DNA from 4 places in the Hathewaya histolytica genome. Region 3 is predicted to be linked to each of the others. Evidence: riboswitches for the same ligand, from Rfam matches in the RefSeq annotation. Region 3 holds a riboswitch; each other region holds the start of a gene.
What was found. Region 3 has a riboswitch for cobalamin ahead of FGL08_RS08620 (CGGC domain-containing protein). Riboswitches for the same ligand answer to the same signal wherever they lie in the genome.
Positions count from the first base shown of each region.

Region 1: another riboswitch for cobalamin. It lies ahead of FGL08_RS04375 (sirohydrochlorin cobaltochelatase); the one in region 3 lies ahead of FGL08_RS08620 (CGGC domain-containing protein).
Region 2: another riboswitch for cobalamin. It lies ahead of cbiQ (cobalt ECF transporter T component CbiQ); the one in region 3 lies ahead of FGL08_RS08620 (CGGC domain-containing protein).
Region 4: another riboswitch for cobalamin. It lies ahead of FGL08_RS01555 (prenyltransferase/squalene oxidase repeat-containing protein); the one in region 3 lies ahead of FGL08_RS08620 (CGGC domain-containing protein).

Region 1 covers NZ_LR590481.1:939,543-945,011, reverse strand. The annotation lists gene cbiB (adenosylcobinamide-phosphate synthase CbiB) at 1-157, opposite strand, end outside; gene FGL08_RS04380 (cobyric acid synthase) at 173-1,687, opposite strand; gene FGL08_RS04375 (sirohydrochlorin cobaltochelatase) at 1,772-2,605, opposite strand; cobalamin riboswitch at 2,752-2,926, opposite strand; gene FGL08_RS04370 (hypothetical protein) at 3,042-3,692, opposite strand; gene FGL08_RS04365 (hypothetical protein) at 3,712-4,197, opposite strand; gene FGL08_RS04360 (AAA family ATPase) at 4,212-5,469, opposite strand, start outside.
Region 2 covers NZ_LR590481.1:601,568-607,036, reverse strand. The annotation lists gene hemA (glutamyl-tRNA reductase) at 1-884, opposite strand, end outside; gene FGL08_RS02765 (energy-coupling factor ABC transporter ATP-binding protein) at 859-1,683, opposite strand; gene cbiQ (cobalt ECF transporter T component CbiQ) at 1,705-2,385, opposite strand; cobalamin riboswitch at 2,540-2,721, opposite strand; tRNA gene FGL08_RS02755 (tRNA-Gly) at 2,951-3,026, opposite strand; rRNA gene rrf (5S ribosomal RNA) at 3,034-3,150, opposite strand; rRNA gene FGL08_RS02745 (23S ribosomal RNA) at 3,277-5,469, opposite strand, start outside.
Region 3 covers NZ_LR590481.1:1,766,538-1,772,006, reverse strand. The annotation lists gene cloSI (clostripain) at 1-847, opposite strand, end outside; gene FGL08_RS08630 (hypothetical protein) at 1,586-2,083, shown strand; gene FGL08_RS08625 (hypothetical protein) at 2,103-2,585, shown strand; cobalamin riboswitch at 2,972-3,158, shown strand; gene FGL08_RS08620 (CGGC domain-containing protein) at 3,276-3,596, shown strand; gene FGL08_RS08615 (ABC transporter substrate-binding protein) at 3,632-4,645, shown strand; gene FGL08_RS08610 (FecCD family ABC transporter permease) at 4,648-5,469, shown strand, end outside.
Region 4 covers NZ_LR590481.1:318,450-323,918, forward strand. The annotation lists gene FGL08_RS01550 (metal-dependent hydrolase family protein) at 1-833, shown strand, start outside; cobalamin riboswitch at 1,067-1,240, shown strand; gene FGL08_RS01555 (prenyltransferase/squalene oxidase repeat-containing protein) at 1,415-3,211, shown strand; gene FGL08_RS01560 (Ig-like domain-containing protein) at 3,257-5,469, shown strand, end outside.

The sequences.
Region 1 (5,469 bases), 830 kb from region 3:
CTTTAAGCCCATTATTACTTTTACATAATGCCCTACCTTTTTTTTGAAGATAGGATATAAGTTTACCTATGTATATTACAGGATGAGGAAATCCATAAGGATCTCCCACAATCCAATCAAGAATAACTGCAAGAACAATATCTAAAGCATATAACATATATTATCGACTTCCTTATTTTTTACTCTGTTCTATAATTTCATATACTTTGTCCATATCTAAAGAGCTTCTAACTAAATCTGCAAGTTTATCTAGCTCTCTTTCTCTTATGTTTTCATATATCTCAGACTTTTTAGGCTCTATACCTTTGTTCACTCTTAGAATGTTTACTAAATTTTCTCTAAAACTAACTCCATCAAAAATACCATGGATATAAGTTCCCATAATATTTCCCTTAGAATTTATAGCTCCATCACCACATTCTGTGCTAAGTCCATTCCTCTCATAGATATTAAATAGTGGAGTTGCTTCTTTTCCATAATTACAAATTCCCATATGGATTTCATAGCCATAAACTTCACCCTTAAATCCATTAAAAATAGAGTTAGAACTATAAGAATCTTTATTAGATGCTTTAACTCTTGTAGTTACCTTTTCCTTTTCAAATACTGTTTCTATATCTAAAAGTCCCATTCCTTCTATTTCTTCTATAGAAGATTCAGTGTGATAAGGGTCCTTTAAAGTTTTACCTAACATCTGATATCCGCCACAGATTCCAATTAACATACCATCATTGTCTCCGTAAGCTTTAATCTTATGTTCAAGTCCACTTTCTCTTATAACATTTAAATCCTCTATGGTGTTTTTACTACCTAATATTACAACTAGGTCTGGTTCTCCAAATTCCTCTGGTCCCTCTACAAATCTAACAGATACATCCTCTTCTATTTTTAAAGCATCTAAATCTGTAAAGTTAGATACATGAGGAAGTCTAATAGCCGCAATATCAATAGGTGCTGTAACCTTTTTATTTAATTTTACTGCTCCATCTTCATCTTCTAGAGCCAAACGGAAATAAGGAACTACACCTAAAGTAGGAACTTTTATAATATCTTCAAGCATAGTTAGTCCTGGTTTTAGAATTTCTACATCTCCTCTAAACTTGTTTATAATAGTTCCCTTAACCCTTTTTTTCTCCTCTTCATTAAATAAAACCATGGTTCCAGCAAGTGATGCAAATACTCCACCCTTATCTATATCACCAATTAAAAGAACTGGTGCGTCTACAAGTTCTGCCATACCCATATTTACAATGTCATTATCTCTTAGATTAATTTCTGCAGGACTACCAGCACCCTCCATTACAACTACGTCATATTCCTTTTCCATTTCCTCGAACTGTTCCTTTAGCATTTTGCTAAATTGAGGTTTCATTTTATGATATTCCATGGCTGTGCAATTACAATGAACTTTACCATTTACAATAACCTGACAATTTTTGTCCCCTGTAGGTTTAAGTAAAATAGGATTCATAAATGCCTCTGGTTCCATACCACAAGCATAAGCTTGAAGTACCTGAGCTCTTCCCATTTCCTTACCGTCTAGTGTTATATAAGAATTAAGGCTCATATTTTGAGATTTAAAAGGAACCACTTTATAACCATCCTGTTTTAATATTCTACAAAGAGCAGTAACTAAAATACTCTTACCAACTGAAGAACCAGTACCTTGAAACATTATTCTTGCCATATGAAATTCATCTCCCGATTTAATTCTATCTCACTTTAATTATTTTCCCTTATTAATTATATTTAACTTTCTATATTAAATACTTTACTTCATTCCCTTTTGGTTTTTTCCAAGTTCTTTATATCTTCCTTCTATAGCATCATCTAAATGTTGAAGGTATAAGTCTTGAATCTTTTTATTCTCACCAAGACCGTGCATATAGATATTAACCTTCATTCCCTCTGCTTCTAAAATTGACTTGTAAGAGTCTTCATCATCACCAGCCATATCATTTTGAGCATGATCTCCTGCAACTAACATAAATGGCATTAAAGTAACTTCCTTTACCCCATCAACCTTCATACGCTCTAAAGCTGTGTTTATATAAGGATAGCCTTCTACGTTTGCAATATAAACATTTCTTATGCCCTCATCATGAAGCACACATTGAAAACAAGAGTATACTGCATTAGAATAATGAGCAGTACCGTGACCCATGAAAAGGATGTTTTTATGATCTTTAATTTGCTCTTTTATGGCATCTACCATAAGAGTGTAATCATCTGGATGGCCTTCTTCCTCACCCTTAAAGTATATTAGAGGTCTTCCAATTTCTATTCTCTTAAAGGCATCTTTATAACCATGAGTTAATATTTTCTTAATATAATCAAATTCTACACCAGGTATTAAATGAAGAGGTTGGACTATAACTTCTTCAAAACCTTCATTGTTAAGCTTTTCTAATGCTTCCTCTGGAGTGTCCACATGCATATCATAAACTCTTTTAAGTTTTCTAATTATAATATGAGAAGTAAAAGCACGTCTCACTTCATAATCACCGTAAGTTTCTTTTACCCTATTTTCAATAGCCTCAATAGTCAACTTTCTTGTGTCCTCATAACTAGTTCCAAAGCTTACAACTAAAATAGCCTTTTTCAAAGAAAAGCCCTCCTTAAATTATATGTTTTATTAAATAAAAAAACTCGGCCCTTTAGAGCCGAGAGTATCTTTCAATATGCTATGCCTTTTATATACAGAATATTTAACATTTCATATCTTAGATTTGCATTTCCCTCCGAATGCTCCTAATCTAAAACTTTTAGGCAGGTCTCCTGACTTATGAATCTTCCTCCCCTTACCCTTCCTCATCTTATGAGTGGCATTGCAAGGTTTGTCCTCATTTACAGTAGCGGGGGCTGCTGTGGACTTTAACCACATTCCCTTTTCACCTATAAAGGCACCTAAAACATGTTATTTAGTTTTAAATTTCTATAAATTTCGTATAAATAAATTTATATAACAAGTTTATACTATTGAAAGGATGGTGTCAATATTTATGAAGGTAAAGAATAATTACTTTCTCTTAATTATGTTTTTATTTTATATTTTTTAAAGTATAGATATTTGATGCATTTAATGGAACTGTATTTAAATAAGTTTCTCCTGTTTTATTAAAGAAAACTGCGTAAGTTATTCCATTATTGCTCCCATCTCTTATTCCTCTTACTTGAATTACTCCTTTATCAGGTACTCCAATCTTTACAGCCTTATGCCTAATTGCAAAAGGTTCAGTATGGGGGGATCCATCTACAAAAACTTGAACATAATCTCCATCTTCTTTAGATGAAAAATTCCATATAGAAAGCTCTATTTTTCCATATCCCGTGGCTGATTCTATTGAAAAGTCTTTTGGTTCTAGCTTAAGTGTTTCTTTGCTTAGCATATCTCCAACCTTAACATTCTCAGTCTTTCCTGATACAAGATTTGTTTTATAATTTGCAGTACCTACTTTATTTGCTAAAGCCCCAAAATAAACCATAAAAAGTAAGAATAGTACACCTATCACCTTTCTAAAATTTTTCATAGAAGGAGTTATAAAAGCATCTTTTTCTTCATTTTCTTCAAATCTTTTGTATGAATTCTCTTCATTAATATTCTTTTCAGCTTCATCTATTATATTAGTTCTTTCATGTTCACTAAAAACTCCAATTTCTTCAGATAATTCTTCTTCTCTAAACTTTTTCATATTATGATCTCCTTTCCAGCTAAACCCCTTCGCTGTAATTTTGCATTTTCTCTTCATCCCTTAGCATAAAGTCTGCAATAGGATTTTTAGAATAATAAACAGATATAAATACTCTCCAAAGTATTAAAGAAATTATAAATATTATTATTCCAAACCTATGTCTACCAGTATTTAAAGTAATATAACTCCAATTTAGCACCTCTACTCCAAGGGCTACAAATAAATTAGTTATTGTTAAAAATTTAATTGTTTCAAATAAAGAAGGAAACATAACATACATCTTTCTTAAATTTCTAAATCTAAGTGAAATATAAGTTAATATTAAAATTGCTATAATTAAAGAAATATAGTCGTTTGTTACTGTATACCCTGTTTGAATTATTTTAACTCCATCTGCTATACCCTTAATTGGTGCAAAAATTAATATCATTAAAATAATAGGTATATAAAGTACCCCGTAAATAATTGCTATTAAATTACTTATAGCTTTTAAAAGTTTATCCATGTTGTCACCCTCCCCTATAAACTAACTTCTAAAACATCTTCTTCTTCGATTGTAACTAGATGTTCCTTAGTTAGGTGTTCTATATTTCCAAGTCTCACAGCTTGATTTCGAACAGTCTTTTCAAATAAGTTTCTTACATATCTTCCATTACCAAAGTCCTGAACTTTTGAAGCTTGCTCAAATATACTCCTCATCTTCACTCTTGCACCTTCAGTAATAACATAGCCTTTTTCTTTAAATATATTGTCAGTAATATTTAAAAGATCTTCTACCGAATAATCTTTAAATTCTATTACATTAGCAAATCGTGATTTTAGTCCTGAATTTACCTCCAAGAATCTATCCATATCTTCACTATATCCTGCAAGTATAACCAAAAGATTTTCACGGTTATCATCCATACCTTTAACTAGTGTATCTATAGCTTCTCTACCGAAACCATTACTACTTTCTGCATCTTGAGCTAGTGCATAGGCTTCATCAATAAATAAAATTCCACCTAGTGCAGAATCAATCTTTTCTTTAGTCTTTATAGCAGTTTGTCCAACATATCCAGCAACTAATCCACTTCTATCTGTTTCAATAAATTTCTTACTATTTAAAACTCCAAGGTTATAAAGTACTTCTCCTATAATTCGAGCGATAGTAGTTTTCCCTGTACCAGGATTACCTTTAAATATCATATGGAGAGTTTGAGATTGATCTGAAGGAAGTCCTAAAGCTTTCCTTTGATTTTTTATCTTAAGCTGAGCCTGAAGACTTCTTATAAAATTCTTAACCTCTTCAAGTCCTATGACTTCCTTTAACTTAGTTTCTAAGTCAAAGTTATTATTTTGCCCTACATATGCTTCAAAGTCTTCTTCAGTTAAAAGAACCACAGCCTTCTGGTCAATTTCTTCCATGTCCGCTATTCTTGAAGATTGTTTTCTTATAGCCTTTTCAACTATATTTCTAACTAGCCTTCCGTTCCCACTTTCTGCTCCACCTTTTTTATTTGATGTATTTATTGCATCTTGAAGCTCATCTTCAGCATTACCTGCAAGTATAAAACCTTTTCTTTTAATCATTGCTTTTCCTATTTCTAAAAGTTCATCTAAATTATAATCTGGAAAATCAACTTTAAGAGGGAATCTAGAACTTAAACCTGAATTTGTATTTAAAAATTCACTCATTTCCTTATTATATCCTGCGAGAATAACTATAACTTCTCCTCTATAGTCCTCCACAAGCTTTACCAATACATCTACAGCCTCTTTTCCTATAGGATCATTT
Region 2 (5,469 bases), 1.2 Mb from region 3:
ATATCATATATATTAACTAAATCCATACTATCAACATCTTCTTCAACATCTCTTGGAAGAGCTAAATCAATTATATATAGATTCTTATACAATTTTGGCATGGACTCTTTCTTTATTATTGTATGAGTTGCTGAAGTAGCTGTAAATATAATGTCAACTTCATTTATAATTCTATATCTATCCGCAAAATCTAAGGTTTCAATATGTAAGCCTTTACAATTATCGCATATCTCTTTTACCTTTGCCATGGTCCTATTAGTTATATAAATTGTTCCTACTTCTTCCTCTTCAAAATACTTTAGAGCTAAAAGACTGATTTTTCCTGCTCCTATTAAAAGTATTTTTTTATCTTTTAAACTTCCTAGATTCTCTTTTAAATTTTTAATAGCAATATAACTTGTAGATACTGGTATATCTGATATTCCCAAGTTACTTTTTATTTCTTTTGATGCTGTTATCGCTTCTCTAAATAGTTTGTTTAATATCTTTTTACTACTTCCTATTTCTATGGCAGTTTGTAATGCATCTTTAACCTGTCCTAATATCTGATCTTCACCAATAACTATAGAATCAAGTCCTGCAGTCACATTATAAATATGCCTTACTGATTCCTCATCTCTTTTTACAAAAAGATAATTCTTTATAGTATTTTCTTTGAAATAGTCACAATAGAATTTTTCAACATCTTTAATACTATTATTTATATCATGTGATACAATATAAATCTCACTTCTATTACAAGTAGATAATATTATAACCTCTTCAATCCCCATATCAAGGATATAATTAATTGCATCAATTTTTTTTGCATCAGAAAAAGCTACCTTTTCTCTTATCTCAATAGGGGCATTATTATGGTTAACACCTATTACTGCTATCCTCATAATTCTTCCTCCAATACTCATAAAGTTCATTTTCTTCTTGGAATAAGGGAAGATTCATATACTTATGTACTTTTAAAAGCCATGGTTCATCTAAATTGGCTGTTTTTAAAAGTTCATCTCTTTTAAATACATCTAAAACTTTTCCCTCACCTATAACTGTTCCTTTATTTAGTACATACACATAATCGCAAACTTCATAAATTAAATCCATATTATGACTTGTTATAACTATTCTCTTTCCTTTTTGTGAAAGTGAGAAAATAAGTTCTTTAACAGACTTTGTCATCTCAGGATCTAAACCAGCTGTAGGTTCATCAAATAAAATAACCTTACAATCCATAGCAAGAATTCCGGCCATAGCAACTCTCTTTTTTTGTCCATAACTTAGAAAATGAACAGGCTTGTCTTTGAACTCTATAGCTCCAGCCTCTTTTAATGCAGTATCCACCCTTTCTTTTATAATATCTTCTTTCATACCTAAATTTCTAAGCGCAAAAGCTACATCATCATAAACAGAGGAATAAAATATCTGTTTATCAGGATCTTGGAAAACTAATCCTACATCTTTTCTAAAATTATATAAAAAAGATTTGCTATATTTTAATTTTTCTTCATTAAAATAGACGTTTCCTGAAGTAGGTTTTAATATTCCTACCATATTCAAAAACAAAGTTGACTTCCCTGCTCCGTTAGCGCCTATGATACCTATTATACTACCATTTTCAAGATCTATGGATACATTTTTTAGTGCAATTGTATCATCTTCGTAAGTATAGCATAAATTTTCTAGTTTAAGCATAATATCACCTACATATTTAAATTATATATAAAACTCTCCGTTATATAACTTAGTTTCTAAAGATATATTTAATTCCTCATATCTCTTTATTACTCTTATAAATAATATTCTAATTAGTAAAGCAGTGGATTTATACGATACCTTTATATTTCTATATCCAAATTTTAAATTTTGAGCTACATATAATTCCTTTAGCTCCTCTAAAAAAATAAATATAAATCTATACATTAGAACAGTAATCTCTATGAATACCTTCGGTAATCTCAAAATTTTAAATACGGTTATTAATTGATCCATAGGTATGGTTAAAGCTAGCAAATAAGTAACTTCCACACTGCATATCGCCTTGAAAAATAACAGTATACCTTGACTAATTCCTATATAAGTTATACCTATGTAATAATTTTTTAATTTTATATAAGTGAAAAATAAATCTTTATTTGTGCCTATAGAAAAGATAACTGTAATAATACTAATTATTATAAATGTTAATGGAATTGCTAAAAGTTTAAGGTAATTTTTAAAAGGAATTCTTACAGTGTATAGAGTAAAAAAACATAAAAATATTAATTGTAGTAAAAATACATATATTCTTTTATTCATCAAAGTGAATATTAACATAATAGTACAAAATATAAATTTTATCATGGGATTAACATCTTTTAATCTGTTTGTATATGCATACCTATCTATTAAAAGCAACTATATACGTCCCCCTTCTTGAAAAATTAGAATAAAAAATCTCCTAACCTTAAATTGGTTGGAGATACGCTTTCATAATCGTGAGCAAAAGGAATAAAAGTACATTTAAAGAAATATCTATCACTCATAATAAGTACTACACTTCCCTCCGAAGGTTACTTATAACATCTAGGTAGGTCTCCTGACTTAAGAATCAACTTACTCCTCGGTCTTCCCGTAATTTTAAAAAATACAGTGACATTTTGAGTTTCATCCTCTATTACAGTAGCGGGGGCTGTAGTGGTATTACACCACTTTCCCTATTAATCTATATAGAACCTAAACTTATAAATTATTTAATTATATTATTACTATCTATTATACTACCACATAGAATCTATTTCTGCAATAAAAACAAATTTCTAAAAAAATTAGATACTTGAAAAATATTTTAAAACCTATATGTAAAAAACATATTAAAGTTAATATACCTAACATATACACTTTATAAAATAATTAAGAAAGTTAAAGTCTATATGTTAAACTAAACTTTAAAAATAAAAAAAGAACACTTAAAAGTGTTCTTTGGAGCGGGAAACGGGGCTCAAACCCGCGACCTCCACCTTGGCAAGGTGGCGCTCTATCAACTGAGCTATTCCCGCATATATTACCCGGCAGTGTCTTACTCTCCCACAGGGCTTCCCCTGCAGTACCATCAGCGCTGTAAAGCTTAACTTGCCTGTTCGGTATGGGAAGGAGTGTTACCTTTACGCCATTACCACCGGATGCTGATTTACAGAAATCTTCGATTTCGTTTTAGATCAGTACTCATCAGCTTAGCTGAGGAGTTACCTTTAAAAGAATTGTTCTTTATAAGAACTGTTCTCTCAAAATTGCACAATGAAAACTATATTGGTCAAGTCCTCGACTTATTAGTATGAGTCAGCTACACATGTTACCATGCTTACACCTCTCACCTATCAACCTTGTGTTCTTCAAGGAGTCTTACTGACTTTCGTCATGGGAAATCTAATCTTGAGGTGGGCTTCACACTTAGATGCTTTCAGTGTTTATCCCTTCCCGACATAGCTACCCAGCTGTGCCACTGGCGTGACAACTGGTGCACCAGAGGTCAGTCCATCCCGGTCCTCTCGTACTAAGGACAGCTCCTCTCAAATTTCCTGCGCCCGCAGCGGATAGGGACCGAACTGTCTCACGACGTTCTGAACCCAGCTCGCGTGCCGCTTTAATGGGCGAACAGCCCAACCCTTGGAACCGACTTCAGCTCCAGGATGCGACGAGCCGACATCGAGGTGCCAAACCTCCCCGTCGATGTGGACTCTTGGGGGAGATCAGCCTGTTATCCCCGAGGTAGCTTTTATCCGTTAAGCGATGGCCCTCCCACGAGGTACCACCGGATCACTAAGCCCGACTTTCGTCCCTGCTCCACTTGTATGTGTCGCAGTCAGGCTCCCTTCTGCCTTTGCACTCTACGCGCGATTTCCGACCGCGCTGAGGGAACCTTTGGGCGCCTCCGTTACACTTTCGGAGGCGACCGCCCCAGTCAAACTGCCCACCTAACAATGTCCGACGACCAGATTCATGGCCTTTCGTTAGAATTCCAGTACTGTCAGGGTGGTATCCCAAGGATGACTCCATACCCCCTGACGAAGGTATTTCCAAGTCTCCCACCTATCCTGTACAGACAATACCGAAATTCAATGCTAAGCTACAGTAAAGCTCTACGGGGTCTTTCCGTCCAACTGCGGGTAGCAAGCATCTTCACTTGCACTACAATTTCACCGGATTTGTTGTTGAGACAGTGCCCAGATCATTACGCCATTCGTGCGGGTCGGAACTTACCCGACAAGGAATTTCGCTACCTTAGGACCGTTATAGTTACGGCCGCCGTTTACTGGGGCTTAAGTTCACTGCTTCGCTTACGCTTACAGATCCCCTTAACCTTCCAGCACCGGGCAGGCGTCAGCCCCTATACATCAGCTTACGCTTTAGCAGAGACCTGTGTTTTTGTTAAACAGTTGCCTGGGCCTATTCACTGCGGCCTAGCTTTCGCTAGGCACCCCTTCTCCCGAAGTTACGGGGTCAATTTGCCGAGTTCCTTAACAACAATTCTTCCGCCGGCCTTAGGATTCTCTCCTCATCTACCTGTGTCGGTTTGCGGTACGGGCGCCAAACTTCTCCATAGAGGCTTTTCTTGGCAGCGTGGAATCAGATACTTCGCGAAAAAGATCGCTCCTCGTAACACCTCAGCATTGACTAAACGGATTTGCCTGCTTAGCCTGCCTAAGTGCTTGAACACACACTCCAACAGTGTGCATATCCTATCCTTCTGCGTCACCCCATTTGTCAAACGAAGTTTGGCGGTATCGGAATATCAACCGATTGTCCATCGCCTACGCCTTTCGGCCTGGGCTTAGGTCCCGACTAACCCTGAGAGGACGAGCCTTCCTCAGGAAACCTTAGATATTCGGCCAATAGGATTCTCACCTATTTCTCGCTACTCATGCCAACATTCTCACTTCTGCATCGTCCACCGCTCCTTTCGGTACGACTTCAACCAATGCAGAAAGCTCCTCTACCATGTACATAGTACATCCATAGCTTCGGTGGTAAGTTTTAGCCCCGGACATTTTCGGCGCAGGATCTCTTGACTAGTGAGCTATTACGCACTCTTTAAATGAATGGCTGCTTCTAAGCCAACATCCTAGTTGTCTTAGAAATCCCACATCCTTTACCACTTAACTTACACTTTGGGACCTTAGCTGATGGTCTGGGCTCTTTCCCTTTTGACTACGGATCTTATCATTCGCAGTCTGACTGCCAGGATACAAGTATACGGCATTCGGAGTTTGATAGAGTTCGGTAAGCGGTGAAGCCCCCTAGCTCATTCAGTGCTCTACCTCCATTACTTAATTACCTGACGCTAGCCCTAAAGCTATTTCGAGGAGAACCAGCTATCTCCGAGTTCGATTGGAATTTCTCCGCTATCCACAGCTCATCCCATGGTTTTTCAACACCAACGTGGTTCGGACCTCCACGAAATTTTACTTTCGCTTCATCCTGGCCATGGATAGATCACTCGGT
Region 3 (5,469 bases):
TATTAGTTCCTCCACCAGCTTTTATCCTATCGAAAATCTTATCATATTTGAATCCAGGACCCCAAACTACTGGGCTTGAAGCAACTAAAGTATCGGCAGAAAATCCTCCATTACCTGGTCTATACTGATACGCTACTTCTGCAGTTCCCATAAGGCATGCATCAAAGGCAAGTAAATCAACTGATTGTTTTTCTGTTAAATGATCTGAAATTTCACCCATATAAAGGCAGTCTGCTTCACCATTTTTATCAAGGTTACTATCATCCCAGCAAATTGCTCTATTTAATCTTGGATTTGATTTTTCCCTTGCACCACCACCATGATTAGCCATTATAAGCACATATTTATCAGCCTCATAATTAGATTTACAATAATCAATAAATTTTTTAAGAACTTCAGGATCCCCCATGTTAGCTTCATATTTACTAGTAGTACTTATTTCTGGAAATTCATTTTTACCGTCTAATCTATTTGCCTTATTGTGTTCAATCTTATAAAGACGTGTATCACTAAAATCTTCACCTAAAACTTTTTCGTCACTGCTATATCTTGGGGATCTGTCTACAAGAGCAATTAAATTTAAATTAGGACTATCCTTATATCCTGTTTTCATTTCCTCGATATCATTTAATAGACTTCCTTCCAAGTTATTATCTGCGTCGCAATAGTACATAATAGTTACTTTTTGATTTTTGTTTTTATTACTCTTGCTTGTAACTTGTTGTACTTCTTTTAAGTTATTATCCTTGGATTTAGTTACTGGATTTGCATATACGGGTTTGGAATTTAAAAATGAAGTAGTTATCAAAGCTGTCATTAATAGTGTTGATACTTTTCTTCTTAACATAATACATACCTCCAAAAGTATATTTTAAATTTAATTTATAGTTTTATAGCATCTATAAATTAAAATTTAATCCATATAAATACATTATGTACCATTATAAGAGTTATTATTTAAAGTTTTACATTATTTTTATATTTAATATATTCTATAATGTTTAGGATAATCCTTCTTAAACTTCAGAAAAAAATTATTTTTTTAATTTAAACTATAATTTCATTATAATTAATATTCAAGCATTACAATCGGGGGGTATATTTTATGGTCTTTGAATTTACTTATATATTACAATCTCAAAAAGGAAGTTATCTGAACTGTTAGATATATTAAGTGATCAATCATTTGTTTTGTTAAAAATCTACATTAGGTCTTTAGGTTCAAGGATTTAATATAGGACTCTTGCTTTTTATATTACGTGGTAAAAGCATTCTATGATATAATGATTACGTAATTATGGTAGTGATGGAAAAATCAAAAGCTGAATTTAACTATTTAGTAGAAGAGTATACTAACTTACAAATAATTTTTTAAAAAAGCAATTAATTAATAAAAGCTGATACTCCATTATTAGATGATACAAAAGATTACTTTAATCTTTATATATATGGCATTGATTATAGCTAGATAATCAGTATTGGGTTGATAAGGGCTGGATAAAGGATAAAATAAAATGATTGTTTTTAAAGTCATTATGAACAAATCTGTGCTTTCTAAATTAGTCATTTGGGTTGGAGGTTAAGTATGAATTTTGGGATATTATTAATAGAAACTGTACTTATAACAATGATTTTTAATTTGGTTATATTCATTCCTTTATGTAAAAACCCAGTTTGGTGGATTCATGATTATCCAAAAGATATTCAAGAAGAATATTTTAAAACTCATGAAAGAATACCATCAGAACCATTAAGTAAAACAGCTATAATTAAGAAAGGAATATTTCTTTTACTTAGCCTTATAGTACTTGTTATTCTAATGGGTTTAGCCCAGGTAAAAACCTTTTTAGAGGGTTTCTTAGGAAGCTTTTTTATTTGGGTTATAATTAATATTTGGGATTGTTTCTTTATGGATTGGATTTTATTTGCTAATATTAAGGCAATAAGATTACCTGGCACTGAACATATGAATAAAGAATATCATCAAAAAAAGTATCATTTTGTTCATGGAGTAATAGGAATATTAATAGGAATATTCCCATGCTTATTTGTAGGGGTATGTATTTTATTAATTAACTTATAAATTCTATTTGCAGGGCAAAATGAAAGGAGAAAAAATGATAAATAAAAATAAAAGTTTAGCATGGTTAGATGAACATAAAAAAATTACTCTTGATGAAGCAATTAAAGATGTTAATAATCCAGTTAGAGGTATTTACGGTATTTTTGTGAAAGATGAAGAAATGAGATGTGTATATGTAGGACGCACATCCAGTATATACCAGAGGATGTTCAGCGCTGAGGGACATATAACTAAGTTGATGAATGAAAATCATACAAATTTACAGCTAATGGCTGCAGTGCAAAGTGGAAAAGAAATAGTTATAAAAATATTAGAAAAGGTTCCGTTCAAGTTTGATAATTACTATAAAGATATGCAACGCTTAGCATCAGCAGAAAATAAATATATTGATATTTATCAAGAGAAAAATCAGTGCTTAGAACAAGTTCCTGAGGGAACAAGGATAAGTGAAAATGAATGGGAAGATATGAAACTCCAAAATTCCAATTTGAAGGGGAGATAGGTGTGGATATATGTAAAGAATTTTATAGTGAAGAAAATCGTAGTACGCCATTATTGCATTTACAAGATTGTCTAGAAAGTCATACAAAATATTTGCAAGGATTGAGGATTTAAAAACTTATCTTGATAAGAATAAAAATAAAATGCCTATTAAAACTTAATCTATTTCTTTTGTGGATAGCTTATTTTTATATGCCAATTTTTTATTGTGCTAGTGACATCTTATGTATACATTTTATGGTTTATAAAGAAAATAAAAATTATAATTACACTATAATAATTTTATAAAAAATACAAGTAAATAAGTTTATATAATAATTTTTGTAATATAATGTTGAAAAATATTTGATTAATCTGATTATTATATGTTAAAATGATTTTGTAAAATTGAATATATAGAGAATAGGTTTAATAGATATTAATATCTATTAATTAAATGGGAAGTGGGTTAGAATCCCACGCGGTCCCGCCGCTGTAATAGAAGAGTTCCTGCAATTATGCCACTGGGAAACTGGGAAGGCTGTAGGAATGTTGATACTTGAGCCAGAATACCTGCCTGTTTTTAATTTGAGAGCAACTCTACGAGCGATAGGGGGTGTAATGTCTTAGAATTTTTTTGATATGTGAACCCTTAACTTTGTGTTAAGGGATTATTATTTTATAGGGATAATTTGTTTTCAAGAGGTGAAATATGAAAATAGCTATTGGTGTATGTGAAAGAATTAATGGAATATGTACAACCATGGGATGCTTTAGAGCTTTCAATAACAGAGATAAAACCTTCAGTAGGTATAAAAATCAACAGTTAGAACTTGTATCTTTTTTTACCTGTGAAGCATGTTCTAATAAATCTGATGAAAATTTAATCAATATAGCTAAAAAATTAGAATCAGAAGGTGTTCAAAAACTTCACTTAGGTGTTTGTATTGTTAAATGTGAAGTTGAAAGGCTCAAAGAAATAAAATCAATATTTGAAAAGTATCATATAGAGGTAATAGAAGGTACTCACTAAGAATATTAGTAAATTTACAAAGGGGAGAAATTTAAATGAAAAAGACGATAAGTATAGTTTTGGCAGCATTAATTGCAATAGGAGTAACTGGATGTAGTGGTAAAGATACAGCAACTAAACCTAAAACAGAAACAAAGGTAGAGGATAGTAATAAACAATCGTCACATTATCCTGTTACAATTACAACATATGATTATGCTAAGAAGCCTGTTAAAGTTACATTCCAAAAGTCACCGGAAAAGGTTGTTGCAGTTTATCAAAACTCAATAGAAACATTATTAGCATTAGGATTACAAGATAAAATTGTTGGGGCAGCTGGATTAGATCATGATGTTAAAGTTGAATATAAGGATGCTTTTAGTAAGGTGAAATATTATGAAAAAGTGCCAACAAAGGAAGAAGTAATCGGATTGCAACCTGACTTTATATTAAGCTGGTATTCTTTATTTGGCGATAAAAAACTTGGTGATGTAGGCTTTTGGCATGAGAGAGGTACAAATACATATATGGCTCAAAATAGTGGTGTTATTAAACAAAATACACTACAAAATGAGTACGATGATATTCTAAACGTAGGTAAAATTTTTAATGTGGAAGATAAAGCGAATAAGATGGTTAACACAATGAAAGATGAAATTGAAAAATCTAAAAACTTTGTTAAAGGAAAAAAAGCTGTAAAAGCAGTAATCCTTGAAGTGGAGAAGGAAGGCGTATACAGAATCTATGGAGAAGATAGTATAGGTGGAGATATAGCAAAACAAGTTGGAGCAGACTTGGTAGCGAAATCAAATGGAACTATAGGAAATGAAGAGTTAATAAAGCTTAATCCCGACGTTATTTTTACTGTTTACTATGGCAAAGAAATCGATAGAGATTCTGCATTAAAAAGTATTATGGATAATACTGCACTTTCAAGTATTTCAGGAGTAAAGTCTAAGAGAGTTCACCCTATAATGCTAAGTGAAGTTTATGCTAGTGGTATTAGAACACTAGATGGTATAAAAACAATTTCAAAGGGCTTATATCCTGAGCTATATGGGAGTAAATAAGGATGAAAAAAATTGGTAAACATAGAGAACAAAATGGTTTACTTAAGGGAACACCTGCTTATGTAGGTGTTTCCATTGCACTTATGATCATTTTGATTTTTTCTATTTTAATAACTGTAACTATGGGTTCAGTAGATATTTCTATAAAAGATGTATATAGTATAATAATCTATAAGATATTAGGCGTTGGGGATGCGAATATTTTATCTAAGGGTCCTGTACACGACATTGTATGGTTTGTAAGACTGCCAAGAATTATTCTTGCAGTTGCTGTAGGCATAGGTCTTTCAGTATCTGGAATTGTCATGCAAGCTATTGTAAAGAATCCTTTGGCGGATCCTTATATACTGGGAGTTTCTTCAGGGGCATCTTTAGGGGCTACACTTGCCGTAGCACTTGGAGTAGGTGTTTTTTTGGGTGGTAATTATGTAGGGATATCAGCTTTTATAGGAGCATTTTTAATATCAATACTTGTGTTAAGTCTTGCAAATGTTAAGGGAAGAGCAAACTCTACAAAGCTTTTGCTAGCAGGTATGGCATTAAGCACTGTATGTTCAGCATTTTCAAGTTTTGTTATATACTTTACTAATGATAGAGAAGCTAGTAAAACAGTAATGTATTGGCTTATGGGAAGCCTTGCCGGTGCAAAGTGGGAGGTTATAGTAATAATTTTCCCAATTGTAATATTAACTACATTATTTTTTATGACGCAATATAGAACTCTCAACTTGATGTTACTTGGAGATGAGGTTTCCATAACTTTAGGTAAGGATCTACATAAATATAGACAGTTTTATCTTATAGTTACATCTATTATGATCGGC
Region 4 (5,469 bases), 1.4 Mb from region 3:
TATCTAGAACATGTGGTCATGGAGATACACATGGTCTTCCTCTAGATTATGTTCAAAAATCTCATCCATGGGCTATTTGCGCTGATGGAAGAGAAGAGCTTCGAAAGGTAGTACGTTCTATTTTAAGAACTGAACCAGATGCTATTAAAATATGGGCTACTGGTGGTGGTGTTTGGAGGTTAGATGATAAAAGGCATCAGCACTATAGTTATGAGGAGATAGAAGTGGTAGTTGAAGAGGCGAATTATGTCGGGCTTCCTGTGAGAGCTCATTGCGAAAGTTTGGAAGGCGCTAGGGCTTGTATAAAAGCGGGAGTTCATAGTATAGAACATGGACAAGAACTTGATGAAGAGTGTTTAAATATGATGGTACAAAAAGATATAAGTTTAGTTCCTACAATGAAGTTTTTCTATGAATGGTTTACAGAATATGAACCACCATATAGATCAATTCTAGATATTTTTCCCGGAGAAACATTAGCTGAAAAAGAGTTAAATCGTACTATAGCTAACTTTCAAGCTGCAAAGGATACAGGGGTTAGGATAGCAGTAGGATCGGACTCCTTTTGTAGTAAACTAACTCCTTATGGAGAGTATAGTTTGAAAGAGATGTATGCAGTTCATGATGCGGGACTTTCTCCTATGGAAACCATAGTAGCTGCTACAAAATCAGGGGCAGAGGTACTGAAAGTTGATGATATTACTGGTACTTTAGAAAAAGGTAAGAAAGCCGATGTAGTGGTTTTAACTAAGAATCCTTTAGAAGATATAACTAATATAAATTTAGATAATATGAAGTTTATAATTAAAGGCGGTAAATTTGTAAAAAGATAAATATTCAGATACTAATTTTAAAAAAAGTATATTTAAACATAGGTATTGATACAAGTATAGATTTAAAAATAATTTTCAAAGAATAGGGACAGTTCATAATGAATTAGGTAATGATAATTTACTAAATCAAGGGCTGTTTCTATTTTTTAGCAAAATTTCCAATAGATAGATATTTTTAATTACTATTGATTATCAATAAAGCTGGTGATATACTTATAAAAGATACAAAAACTTAACAAGTTATGATTTTAGGTTCTATTAAGATTAATAGGGAAAGTGGTTAGATGCCACTACAGCCCCCGCTACTGTAAAAGTTGACCAACCCTAATAAAGCCACTGTGAAAACGGGAAGGCAGGGTGTGGGAAGATACTTGAGTCAGGAGACCTGCCTAAAATTTTTAGCAAACCTTCGGAGGGAGGGGAAGTGCTACATTTATAGATTTTTCATACATATTTAACAAGTGTATATTTTATATACTTATGTGTAGTTATGTAAATGTGCAATTTAAATAAATCTCAACCTCTATAGGTTGAGATTTTTTATTTCTAAATAAAATGTTAAACAAAAGAGGAGGAAGAGTATGAAAAAGAAGTACGTAGGTATAGTTTTGGCTTTTTTAATAGCAATAGGTAGTATTTACTCAGTGTATAAGTTTACTTCTATAAATGAGAAAAAGGTTAGTAAGAAGGATAAATTATCACAAGACTACCTTTATAATAAAAATAGCAAGAAAGAGCAGGACAAGCTTAAAGAAAGTATCATAAAAGAAGATAAGAAGGAAAGTGACAGCGACAATGATACTTCAAATAATAAAAATGCCGATATTGATAATGGTACAAGTTCTTCAGATAATAACAGTATAAATGATGGAAGTTCATTAATTTCTAAAAATAATACATCACAAGGTAATTCAGGGAATGGAAATTCATCTACAAGTAATAGGGATGTATATAATAATAATATGGGCAACAACAAAGTTGTTGGAAATAAAAGTGGGCAAATTATAGATAAGGATAAAGATATATCAAATAACATTAAAGACCAAGAGGATAACAGGAATAATAACAAAGATGAAGATATTCAGAAAGATAATATTAATAACAATGGTCAAGGGTCAGGAAACAAAGAACCAAATAAAGATTCAACCAAGGATTCAAACAATATAACAGAAAATAAGAAAATTACTCCTAAAGTTCAGGATAAAGACATTATAAAAATAATCAGCAAGTCATCAGATTATTTAAAAACTAATAATGATCTAAGTAATTGGGATGTAATAGCTTTAAAAGTGGCTGGCCAAAATAAATCTTCACAAGAATTAAAAGACAAGAAAGAAAAGTTACTAGAATATATAGAAAAAGAAATAAAAGATGAAGGTGACGATTACGGGCTTTTAAACTACTCAAGATCAGCATTAGCAGTATTATCTCAGGATGGTAATCCATATAACTTTAAAGGTACAAATTTAGTTTCTAAGATAAAGAATATGGTAGAGGCAAAAGATGAATCAATAAATGCACAGGTATGGGGCATGATGGTACTTGATATTTTAGGTGAAAGCTATAAAAAGGAAGAAGCAATCCAATACTTAGCTAAGGAGCAAAAATCAGATGGGGGATTTGCATTATTTAGTGGAATTAGGAAAAGTGATAATCTTCCAGATATTACTGCTATGACAGTATATTCTTTAACTATGGGTGGAAATGATAAAAATCATCCAATAGTAAAAAAAGCATTGGAGCATTTAAAAGTTTCACTTGAAAAAATGAATAAAGATAAAAATAGCCAAAATTTAGAGAGCCTTGCACAAATAGTTATGGCTATTGTTGCATCAGGTGATGATTTAAGTGCTTACACTATAAATAATCAAAATATTTTAGATGAGATTTTAACTTATAAAGTTGAAGATGGAAGCTTTAAACATAATAAATCTGATAAGAAGGGTAATAAAATAGCTACTGAGCAAGCATTAATAGCCCTAAGCTTTAAAAAAGACAATATAAACAGCTATGTAAACTTAAGACCTTCAGTAGACTTACCTAAAGATAACAATAAAGGTGAGGATAACAAACCAAACGATAAAGATAAGGAAGATAAAGAGGAAAAGGAAGAAATAATAGATATAAAAGTTAAGGATGTAATGGGAAAACTGAACACAACAAATGGTGGAACAATTACATTTAGTAGATATAAAAACTTTGAAAAAGTAACAATTATTCTTTTTGATAATAATAACGAAATTAAATATATAAATGATATTAAATTAGGAGTTAGCTCTGATAATTTAAATTTAAAATTAGATAAAGGTTCTTATAAGGGTGTTATAAAATTACAAGGATCAGAAAAAGTGAAAATACCTAATTTCGAAATAGAATAGAAAATATAAAAACAAATGATATATATAAATAAGAAGGTGATATATATGAGTAATGTAAAAAGAACTAAAAGAACAGCTTTATTTCTAGCCTTAATCATGATGTGTCTTACTGTATTCAACAGTATTAGCTTTTTAAATGTAAGTGCCAAAGGAAATGAAGAAGCTCTTATAGAAGATGGAATTAAAGCATCAAGACAACGTTTAGATAAAAATCTTGGTTCTGCATTTAATTATGATTATATAACTGCTTTAGCTTTAAGAAGAGCAGGGAGTTTAACATCAGACATTGCAAATAATTTAAATTTATTTCCGGGTGGAGATATATATAATTATGCTAGAAATATAATCGGAATATTAGCATCAGGAAAGAATCCAAGAGATTTTAATGATAAGAATTATGTTAGCGAAATAATTAAATTACAAGAAGAAATGTATAAGGTTAATAATCCTGAAAAACTAACTTTTATGATATTAGCACTAGATATGGTAGGAGAAAATTACAATAAACAAAAAGCTATAACTCAGCTTTTAAGTCTTTCTGAAAAGGAAGGAAACAAATTAAAACTTGGCGAAAGTATTGAAGAATATGATGATTTTGAAGATGAGTGGACTAATGAATTTAGAGAAGATACTGGAACATCAGCCTTAGCTTTAGTTGCACTTTCAAATCATAAAGACATAAAGGGTGTAAGTGAGGCTATTGAAGGAATTAAAAATTATCTAAAGTCATTACAAAGCAATACTGGGTTTATTAGAAGTAAAACAGCTTATTCAGAAGATGATAGCACCATTGTAACATCAAGAACTGTACAAGGACTTATTGCTATAGGAGAAAATCCATTAGGAGATTCTTGGATAAAGGATGGAAAAAGTCTTTTAGATGCACTAGTATCAGATAAAAGCAAAAAAGATCTTTCCGCACAAATTACAGCAAAAGAAGTGTTGCTTGCTTTAACAGATTTAAAATTTAAAAATTCAGCTTATAAAGAAATAAAATATATAGAAAGTTCTATTCCAGCGAGAATAATCCTTTCTAATGTTAAGACTTCTGTAGTAGAAGGAGATAAGTTTACAGTATTAGGACAAGTATACGATTTAAATAAATTATTATTAGAGGATGAAGAGATAATATGGGAAAGCTCTGATTCCAGTATAGCCGCAATAAATAAAGGTAATGTTACAACATTAAAACCAGGCACGGTAAATATAGTAGCAAAGGTTAAAAGTAAGCCAGAGGTAAAAGAGAGTTTTACTTTAGTAGTAAAAGGAAATGAAGGATTAACAAAAAAACAAAAAGAGGAAATAACTAAAGAAATAAACTTTTTAAAGGAACACTTTAAGGTATATAATTCATATGAATTTTTAGCATCTCCAGCTGCAAGAATTGCTGGAATGGACCAAAATCATATAAAAGAAAATATATATAAATATACAAGCAACAATTCAGTATTTAATATATCAAGAACTATTATAACTTTAATAGGTGCGGGGTTAAATCCAAGAGATTACGAGAATGTAAACTATGTTGACATGCTAAGAAGCACACAGATATTAAATGGTAAAGAAAAAGGACAATTTTTGTACAATTCCGAAATGGATAAGGATAAAGCGGATGTTCTATCATATGCTATTTTGGCTTTAGATATGGCAAATGCTGATTATAATAGAGAATTTGCTATAAAAGCTTTACTTGATATGGTAGACAGTGATAAATATAAAGATGCTGTTGGATATGAAGAAATTAAGGTAGAAGGAATTGTACTAACAGCTTTAGGAAAATATAAAAACTTTAAAGGTGTAGAAGCTACAAAAAACACTTTGATTAATTTCTTAAAAGAAAAACAAAATAATGAAGGTGGATTTAATTTAGCAAAGGGATATTTTAATAATAGTCCGGTTGCAACTGGTGCTGTAATTCAAGGTCTTATAGCAAATGGAATATCTCCATTAAACTCTACAGAGTGGATTAAAAATGGAAAGACTATGTTAGATTCTATGCTTATGGCTAAGTATGCAGGGGACACTCCTGTGAACTGGGGATATTCTAAGAGTGGAGATAAAGTAGGATTAGATTATAGGTCTACTTACCATGCTTTTGGAGCCTTAGTTGATTTAATAGAAAACCAATCAATGTTTGAAAAACTAAAGTTAAAAGATACAGACTCTATAACAGGTACAGCGAAGGAATTAAATATAATTAATTCTGGAAGAGAAAAAAGATTAATTGGTGAAGAAATATCATTAAAAGCTAATGTTTA